2 regions of the Mariniluteicoccus endophyticus genome follow, and region 2 is predicted to be linked to the other one. Evidence: riboswitches for the same ligand, from Rfam matches in the RefSeq annotation. Region 2 holds a riboswitch; the other holds the start of a gene.

Region 1 (4,411 bases), on a different contig from region 2:
CCCCGATCGGGGCGGTCGAGCCGGGCCTGACGGTGGTGCTGGTCCACGGCTACGTGCTGTCGATGCACTGCTGGCACTACCAGCGGGCCTACCTGCGCGGCCGCCACAAGATCGTCCTCTACGACCAGCGCTCCCACGGGCGCTCGGGCCGCTCGTCGAGCACGCTGTCGCGGGTCTCCCAGCTGTCGAAGGACCTGTTGCAGGTGCTGGAGGCCACGACAGAGGCCGACGAGCCGGTCGTGCTGATCGGCCACTCGATGGGCGGCATGACGATCCAACAGCTGGCGATCGACCGGCCGGACCTGTTCGGCACCAAGGTCATGGGCGTCGGGCTCGTCGCCACGTCGTCGGGCGGCCTGTCGCAGCACTCGATCGTCCCGGGCATCCCCGGTTCGGTGTTCTCCCGCATCGCGCCCGGCCTGCTCGGCATCATGAACCGCGCCCCCGGCATGGTCGAGCGGTCACGCCGCGCCACGATGGACCTCGGTTTCGTGGCCACCAAGAACATGTCGTACGGGTCCGACGTGCCAGCCTCCTACGTCGACTTCATGTCGCAGATGGTCGCAGAGACGCCCATGGAGGTGATCGCCGACTTCTACCCGGGGTTCGCCGAGTTCGACGGTGAGGCTGCGTTCGACACGCTCGCCCGTGTCGAGACGAGCGTCGTCGGTGGCGAGGAGGACGTGATCCTGCCGGTGCAGCACGTCGAGAGGATCATCGAGCTTCTGCCCGGCGCCGAGACGTTGGTGCTGCCCGATTCCGGCCACATGGGCATCATCGAGCACCACGGCCAGATCAACGAGCACCTCCAGCGGCTCATCGACCGCGCGGCGCGACATCTCGCATGAACCCGGCCGGAGGATGGGCTGATGCCGTCCATGGCCGCGCTCGACGGCCCGTTACGTCGTCGCCGAGTCGCGCAGCCGCTTGAGAGCGTGGCCCGCGGCCCCTGCAGGAGACGTTCCATCTGTACGTCGACGATGAGGGCGTGCTGTGCACCGACCACGTACTCGACCTGTGGGGCGCGCGGGTGCTCCAGGTGCACTACCGCCTGACGCGGGTCTGAGCTCCTCGTCCCGTTGGCCTTCGTCGTCCCGCTGCGTTCTCGTCTCGCACCGCGGCCGGGGCGAGGCGAGGTCAGAGGTCCAGGCTGGCCTTGGCGCGCTCGACGGCCGTGGGCCAGTCGGGCGACTGCACGCGGTGGGCGGCCAGCGCCGACGACAGCGTGCAGCCGGTTCCGCGGGTGCTCGTGCCGCGGACCCACGGCGCGCGGAACTCGTGGGTGCCGTCGGGGCCGGCGAGCACGTCGACGGCCTCGGGCAGCCCGGCGAGGTGGCCGCCCTTCAGCAGCACCAGCGGGGCACCCAGCTCGTCGCGCAGGCGCTGGGCCTGGGCGTACATCTCCTCCAGCGACGTCGCCTCCGGCGCGCCGAGCAGTACGCCCGCCTCGGGCAGGTTCGGCGTGATGATCGATGCCAGCGGCACCAGACGGCGCATCGCCGCGGTCGCGTCCTCGTCGAGCAGGCGCGCTCCGGACGTCGAGACCATCACGGGGTCGACCACGCGCGGGACATCGGCCAGCGGCACACGCGAGAACCAGTCGATGACGACCTCGACCAGGGGAGCGGCGGCGAGCATGCCGACCTTCACCGCGTCGACCCGGCAGTCGTCGAGGAGCGTACGCAGCTGTTCGTCGACGAACTCCGGTGGGACGGCGTGCACGCCAGTGACACGGCCGGGGCTCTGGGCCGTCAGTGCGGTGATCACGGCACACCCCCAAGCACCGGCCTGCTCGAACGTCCGCAGGTCGCGGACGATCCCCGCCCCGCCGGACGGGTCGTTGCCAGCGATGGTGAGGGCCACCGGCTGCTGCGGGCGCGGGGAGGGGCTCGGCTTCACGCTCATGGGCGGCAGCCTAGTCACGCGAGGGCCCGCACTACGGATCCGGGGTTTGCGCGGGGGCGCGCGGGGGCGTACGTTGGCGCATACCCACGCGGGGGTCCTCGGCAGAGGGCTGAGATCGGGCTGTTGCCGCCCGGACCGTTCGAACCTGTCCGGCTCATACCGGCGAAGGAAGATGAGGAGCATCCACTCATGTCTGAGATCCATCCCCAGCACCGCCTCGACCACGTCACCGAGGGCGACGTCAGCGTGCCCGTGACGGCCATCTCGCTGGCCGACTCGCCCGACGGCACGCCCAACGCCGACGTGCACGTCTACCGCACGTCCGGCCCGGGGTCCGACCCCGAGGTCGGACTGCCGGCGTTCCGCGCGCAGTGGATCGTCGACCGGGGCGATGTCGAGACCTACGAGGGTCGCGAACGCAACCTGCTCGACGACGGCCGCTCCGCGGTACGCCGCGGCGAGGCATCCCTGGCCTGGAAAGGCGAGCGACGCCAGCCGTTGCGCTCGATCGAGGGACGCCGCGTCACCCAGATGCACTACGCGCGCCAGGGCATCATCACCCCCGAGATGCGCTTCGTGGCCCTGCGCGAGAACGTCGCCGTCGAGCTCGTCCGCAGCGAGGTCGCCGCCGGCCGCGCGATCATCCCCGCCAACATCAACCACCCCGAGTCGGAGCCGATGATCATCGGCCGCCGCTTCCTGACCAAGGTCAACGCCAACATCGGCAACTCGGCGGTCACCTCGTCAATCGCCGAGGAGGTCGAGAAACTGACGTGGGCGACCCGCTGGGGTGCCGACACGGTCATGGACCTCTCGACCGGTGACGACATCCACACCACCCGCGAGTGGATCCTGCGCAACTCGCCCGTCCCGATCGGCACGGTGCCGATCTATCAGGCGCTGGAGAAGGTCGACGGCCAGGCCGAGAAGCTGACGTGGGAGATCTTCCGCGACACCGTCATCGAGCAGGCCGAGCAGGGCGTCGACTACATGACGATCCACGCCGGTGTATTGCTGCGCTACGTGCCACTGACCGCCAACCGCGTCACCGGCATCGTCTCCCGCGGCGGCTCGATCATGGCCGGCTGGTGCCTCGCCCACCACAAGGAGTCTTTCCTCTACGAGAACTTCGACGAGCTGTGCGAGATCTTCGCCCGCTACGACATCGCGTTCTCGCTGGGTGACGGCCTGCGTCCGGGCTCGGTCGCCGACGCCAACGACGAGGCCCAGCTGTCGGAGCTGCGTACGCTGGCCGAGCTCACGCAGCGCGCCTGGGCGTACGACGTGCAGGTCATGGTGGAGGGCCCCGGTCACGTGCCGCTCGACCTGGTGGAGGAGAACGTACGCCTCCAGCAGGACTGGTGCCACGGCGCGCCGTTCTACACGCTCGGCCCGCTCGTCACCGACATCGCGCCCGGCTACGACCACATCACCTCGGCGATCGGTGCGGCGGTGATCGCCCAGCACGGCACGGCGATGCTCTGCTACGTCACGCCCAAGGAGCATCTGGGGCTGCCGAACCGCGACGACGTCAAGACGGGCGTGATCACCTACAAGATCGCCGCCCACGCCGCCGACGTCGCCAAGGGCCACCCGGGCGCGCGGGTCCGCGACGACGCCCTGTCGAAGGCCCGTTTCGAGTTCCGCTGGCACGACCAGTTCGCGCTGTCGCTCGACCCGGACACCGCCATCGCCTACCACGACGAGACCCTGCCCGCCGAGCCGGCCAAGACCGCCCACTTCTGCTCGATGTGCGGCCCGAAGTTCTGCTCGATGCGCATCTCGCAGGACATCCGGGACCAGTACGCCGACTCACAGCTCGCCAAGGAGATGGAGGCCAAGTCGAAGCAGTTCGTGGAGCTGGGCTCCAGCGTGTACCTGGACGCGCAGACCGCACGTGACGGTGGCGACGCCGTCCAGGCGGGTCGGTGAGCGGGACTCCTCGTCCTGGCCGCCAGCCGCCTGGCTCGGAGATCGAAGAACAGGTGGGTGAGAGGCTCGGGCGAGCGCTGCCCGAGGAGGGACGGGCCGCGCTCCGCGGTGGCGTGGTCGGCAATTTCGTCGACCAGCTCCACATCTTCCTCCCGCTGCTGGCGCTCGCGCCGGCGCTGAAGACGGTGGCGGGTGGGCACGCCACCGCGATGACCGGGGCTCTGGTCGTCATGGCGATGCTGCTCGGGCGTCCCGTCGGCGGCATCGTGTTCGGCCGGTTCGCCGACCACCTCGGGCGTACAAGGACCACCACCATGGCCATCGCCGGCACCGCCGCCTGCACGCTCGGCATCGCCGCCGTGCCCACGCACGAGGTGATCGGGCCGGCCGCGATCGTGATCGTGCTGCTGCTGCGTTTCCTGGGCGGGATCTTCATCGCCGGGGAATACTCGGCGGCCATCCCTCTGGCGATGGAGTGGTCGCGGCCCCGGCGCCGCGGCCTGTTCTCGGGCCTGATCATGGCGATGGCTCCGTGGGCGCAGGCGACGATTGCGTTCGCCAGCGCGGCGCTGCT
Region 2 (4,411 bases):
ACGACGACGAGCACGAGCGCCACCGTGGCCGACAACCAGTCGAGAGTCAGCACCAGCGGCAGCGACAGCACCACGGCGATGCCGATGCGGGTGACGGGGTTGAGCCGGTCGAGCGCGGTCATCCCTGGACCTCCAGGGCGAGGCGGCGCTGGCCCAGCAGCGCGCGGTAGCGCTCGTCGTGGGTGACCGACACGATGGTGCGGCCGTCGGCAACGAGCGACTGGACCAGCCGCACGAGGTCGAGCCAGGTGGAGCGGTCCTGTCCGAACGTCGGCTCGTCGAGGAACACGAGCTCGGGGGCGGTGGCGAGCACGGTGCCGACGGACAACCTCCGCTTCTCGCCGCCGGACAGCGTGAACGGGTGGGCGCCAGCGAGACCCTCGAGATGCAACATGGCGAGCAGCTCGTCGACACGGGCGGTCACGTCGGTGCGGCCGAGCGCCCGCAGGCCGACGGCCAGCTCCTCGCGCACGGTCGTGGCGACGAGCTGGTGCTCCGGCTCGGCGAAGACGGTGCCGATGCGGGTCAGCAGGTCGCGCGAGGCCCAGCGCGCTGGGTCGACGGCTCGGTCGGGCGTACGCCGGAACCAGCCGATACGGCGGCCGGGCGGCCTCAGGCGTACGGCCGCCTCGACGCGACCCGCGACCGGCGGGAGCAGCCCGGCCAGCGTGAGGGCGAGCGTGGTCTTGCCGCAGCCGTTGGGCCCGGTGACGACGGTCGAACAACCCGCGGCGACGGCGACGTGGGCGTCGGTGCGGGCGGGGACCCCGTGGTGGCCGACGGTCAGGTCGTGACCGGTCAGGAGCACCTCGGGGTCTGCGGTCGGGGCGGGGAGGGGGTCGAGCGGGACGGGCGCACCCGGCACCCAGACACCTGCGGCGAGCAGGGCGTCGCGGTGATCGGCGAACACGCGCTCCGGCGGCCCGTCGGCCAGGAGGCCGCCGCCCGGGGCGAGGACGACCACGCGGTCGACGAGGTCGAGCCAGCCCTCGACGCGGTGCTCGACGACGACGAGGGTGGTGCGGCGGTCGGCGACCACGCGGGCGACGGCGTCGTGGACCTCGGCCACGCCCGCGTCGTCGAGGTTGGCGGTGGGCTCGTCGAGCAGCAGCAGGGCGGTGTCCATCGCCACCGCCCCGGCGATCGCGAGCCGCTGCAACTGTCCCGAAGACAGCGCGCTGGTGGACCGGTCGAGGTCGACGGGCAGGCCGACCTCGTCGAGAGCGGCGCGTACGCGGGGCCAGATCTCGTCGCGGGGGACGCCGAGGTTCTCCAGCCCGAAGGCCACGTCGTCGCCGACGCGGGCGAGCACGACCTGGGACTGGGGGTCCTGCAGGACGAGCCCGACCTGGCCGCGGCGGCGCGTGGGGTGCTTGCCGCCGACGAGCAGGCGTCCGGCCTCGTCGCCCTCCTCCGCGCCGCCGAGGACGCCCGCGAGCGCCTGCAGCAGCGTGGACTTCCCCCCGCCGGACGCACCGAGCAGGAGTACGCGCTCCCCCGGCTCGACGACGAGGTCGAGGTCGGCGACGGCCCAGCGGCTGCGGCCGGCATGGCGCCAGCCCCACCCCTGCGCGGCGACGCCGAGGGGCGCGGGGGCGGCGTACGGCATGGTGCTCAGGCGCGATCCCGCGCCTCACGGCCGGCCGCGAAGCGGTTGAGCGCACCGGCGGACGCGAGGGCGCGCATGAGCACCCAGGCGAGCAGGCCGGCGAGCACCGCGCCGGACAGGGCGGTGCAGACGAGGTAGATCGCGTTGAACTCCGCACCCTTGGCGTGGTTGCCGAGGATGAACTCGTTGACCCAGGCACCCAGGCCCGCCAGCAGTCCGGCGAGCACCGCGACCATGACGTTCCAGCGACGGTAGGCGAAGACCGCGAAGACGATCTCGGCGCCGAGTCCCTGGGCGAAGGCGGAGTACATGGTCGTCCAGCCCCACTGGTTGCCCAGCGCCATCGAGACGAAGCCGGCGAGCAGCTCGGCGAACAGAGCGGCGCCGGGCTTGCGAATGATGAGGCCGCCGAGCGGGCCGGCGAGGAACCAGACGCCCGCGGCCAGGCCGCCGATGCCGGGGGTGAGCGCGTCGAGCGCGGTGAAGGCCGACATGCCGACGGAGTTCCAGCCGAAGAAGATCAGACCACAGGCCACGCCGAGGACAGCGCAGACAACGATGTCGACGACGCGCCAGGCGCGGCCGCCGCTGTGGGCGGGCGTGGTCTCGTCGACGGTGGGTTCGGTGCGTTCAGACATGTGTGCCCCTTCCTGCATGGGCACGGGTCGCCATCGCTGGCGTTAGAGGCCTCCCTGCGCCGGCATTATCCGGATCAGGTTCGACGGTCGAAGGCGTGCGCCTTCCTCTCAGCCCGGTCGGGCTCCCGTGTTCTGAGAGGACACACTACCCCGGTTACCACACCCGGATTTATCTTGGGGTCAAGATACTTGACGTCGATATATGCCGTGGCAGAATGGGAGCCATGACCGACCCGACACCGAGCCAGACGCTCCGCGCGCTGCTGTGGCCGGTCTATGTGCCCACCATCACGTTCGCGGCGGGTGCCGCGGCGCTCGTTCCGGCATACATCCTGCTGGCGCTCCGGCTGGGCTTTGGCGAGGCCCAGGTCGCGCTGATCGGCACTTGGTTGGGAGCCGTCACCGTGGTCGCCTCGGCGGCCGCCGGCTATCTCGTGCAGGGGCTGGGCGAGCGGACGGCGCTCGCGGTCACCACCGGTGTAGGCATCGCCGGCCTGCTGGCGGCATGGGCGACGACGGCCACGGATCTGCCGGGAGCCCGCTGGGTAATGGTGGCCGCGCTGACCGGTTTCGCCCTCGCCGAGTCCGTGTGGGGCATCGCCCGTCAGGGACTCGTCGCCGACCTCGCCGCGCCGCAGCACCTGGGGCGCGCGATGAACACGTTCGGCGCCGCCCAGCGCATCGGTCGCGTCTTCGGCCCGCTCGTCGCCGCCGGGATCATGGCGCTGTGGGGACCGGCCGAGGTGTTCGGCGTGGGCGCCCTGGTCTCCGCGGCCTCGCTCGCGCTGATCGTGCGCCATCTGCGTACGCCGGCCTCCGCGGTGAGACCCACCCCGCCCACCGAGGTGTCGAGCCGGCGGGCGCTGCACGGGCTGGTCCTGCTCGGGCTCGGCATCATCACCCTCGCCGCGCTGCGCACGGCCAAGGAGACGCTCATCCCGCTGTGGGGTGCACGCGGTCTGCACCTGTCCGACCACCTCGTCGCGCTCGTCGTCGGGATCGCCGCGGCGTTCGAGCTGCTCCTGTTCTGGCCGGCCGGCATCGCGCTCGACCGTCTCGGGCGCATGCCGGTCGTGGTGACGTCCCTGGTCCTCATGGCCGCGGGTCTCGTGGCGCTGCCGCAGTCGACCGGTCCCACCTGGTTCGTGATCTGCGCCCTGGTCGTCGGGCTCGGCGACGGTGTCGGCTCGGGCATCGTGAAGACCATCGGCGTCGACCTCGCACCGGTCGAGGGCCGCGGCCGGTTCCTCGGCTGGTGGCAGTCCGTGGCCGCCACCGGCAACCTGGCCGCTCCTGCGCTGGCCAGCGCCGTGATCGCCACCGCATCCCTCGGGGCCGCCCTGGCCGTGATCGGCGCCATCGGACTGGTCGGCGCGGCCTGGATGGCGTACTGGACGCCCCGGTTCATCCCCCGCCGTCGCGTCTGACCTCCCGCCACGCACAACAGGCCGAAAACTCCACAACAGGCGTTGCACGACCTGTTGTGGAGTTCTCGGCCTGTTGTGGGGACTCGGGGTTGGGTCAGGGGGCGTACGTGACCTCTTGACCGTTGTCGAAGCACGACGCGCCGAGCCCCTCGCGGAAGACCTCGGCGGGGAATCTCACCTCGCGGAAGGGGCCGCACGGGGCCAGCTCCTGGCCTCCCCAGACCTCGCGCCACGTGCCGTCGACCTTCGCCCAGGCGACTGCTGCGCCACCGCAACCGGACACGTTGCCGGTCGCAAAGCCGCGCGTGTCGACGAGCGTGACACCCACGCTGGGTCTGCACTCGGCACCCACCTCCGCGACCTGCTCCGCCAGCCGAGTCTTCAGGTAGGCGCGGAAGTCGGCCGGGGCATCGCCCAACCGGTCCGCGTCGGCGTCCGTACGCACCTCCGCGCCCGCGTCACCGGTGGGCCGGTAGTCGACGAGCGTCCCCTTGACCATTGCCTTCGGCGCGGGACCACCCGACGCACGCGGGGTCGGCGTCACCGTCGCGTCCCCGGCGGGCGGGACCGACGTCGGCTCGTCCGGCTGCGACGTGGCGGGGGCCTGGGTTGCGGGGGTCTGGGTTGCGGGGGCCTGGGTTCCGGACGGCTGAGAGCCGGTCTGCTGACCGCATGCCGCCAGCGGCAGCACGAGCAGGAGGGGAAGCAGCGTACGCATGGGGGTCCTTTCATCGAAC

Evidence for each region. A riboswitch is a leader RNA that binds a small molecule or an ion and turns the genes downstream of it on or off. The one in region 2 is predicted to bind thiamine pyrophosphate.
Region 1: it holds a riboswitch for thiamine pyrophosphate, as region 2 does, so the genes downstream of both, thiC (phosphomethylpyrimidine synthase ThiC) here and ACYVGD_RS14025 (ECF transporter S component) in region 2, are expected to answer to the same signal.

The regions. Positions count from the first base shown of each region.
Region 1 is NZ_BAAGXC010000023.1:94,424-98,834, forward strand. It holds gene ACYVGD_RS12315 (alpha/beta fold hydrolase) at 1-848, shown strand, start outside; gene thiD (bifunctional hydroxymethylpyrimidine kinase/phosphomethylpyrimidine kinase) at 1,138-1,905, opposite strand; TPP riboswitch at 1,984-2,094, shown strand; gene thiC (phosphomethylpyrimidine synthase ThiC) at 2,095-3,837, shown strand; gene ACYVGD_RS12330 (MFS transporter) at 3,891-4,411, shown strand, end outside.
Region 2 is NZ_BAAGXC010000030.1:42,221-46,631, forward strand. It holds gene ACYVGD_RS14015 (energy-coupling factor transporter transmembrane component T family protein) at 1-122, opposite strand, end outside; gene ACYVGD_RS14020 (ABC transporter ATP-binding protein) at 119-1,609, opposite strand; gene ACYVGD_RS14025 (ECF transporter S component) at 1,615-2,247, opposite strand; TPP riboswitch at 2,282-2,386, opposite strand; gene ACYVGD_RS14030 (MFS transporter) at 2,472-3,674, shown strand; gene ACYVGD_RS14035 (hypothetical protein) at 3,769-4,392, opposite strand.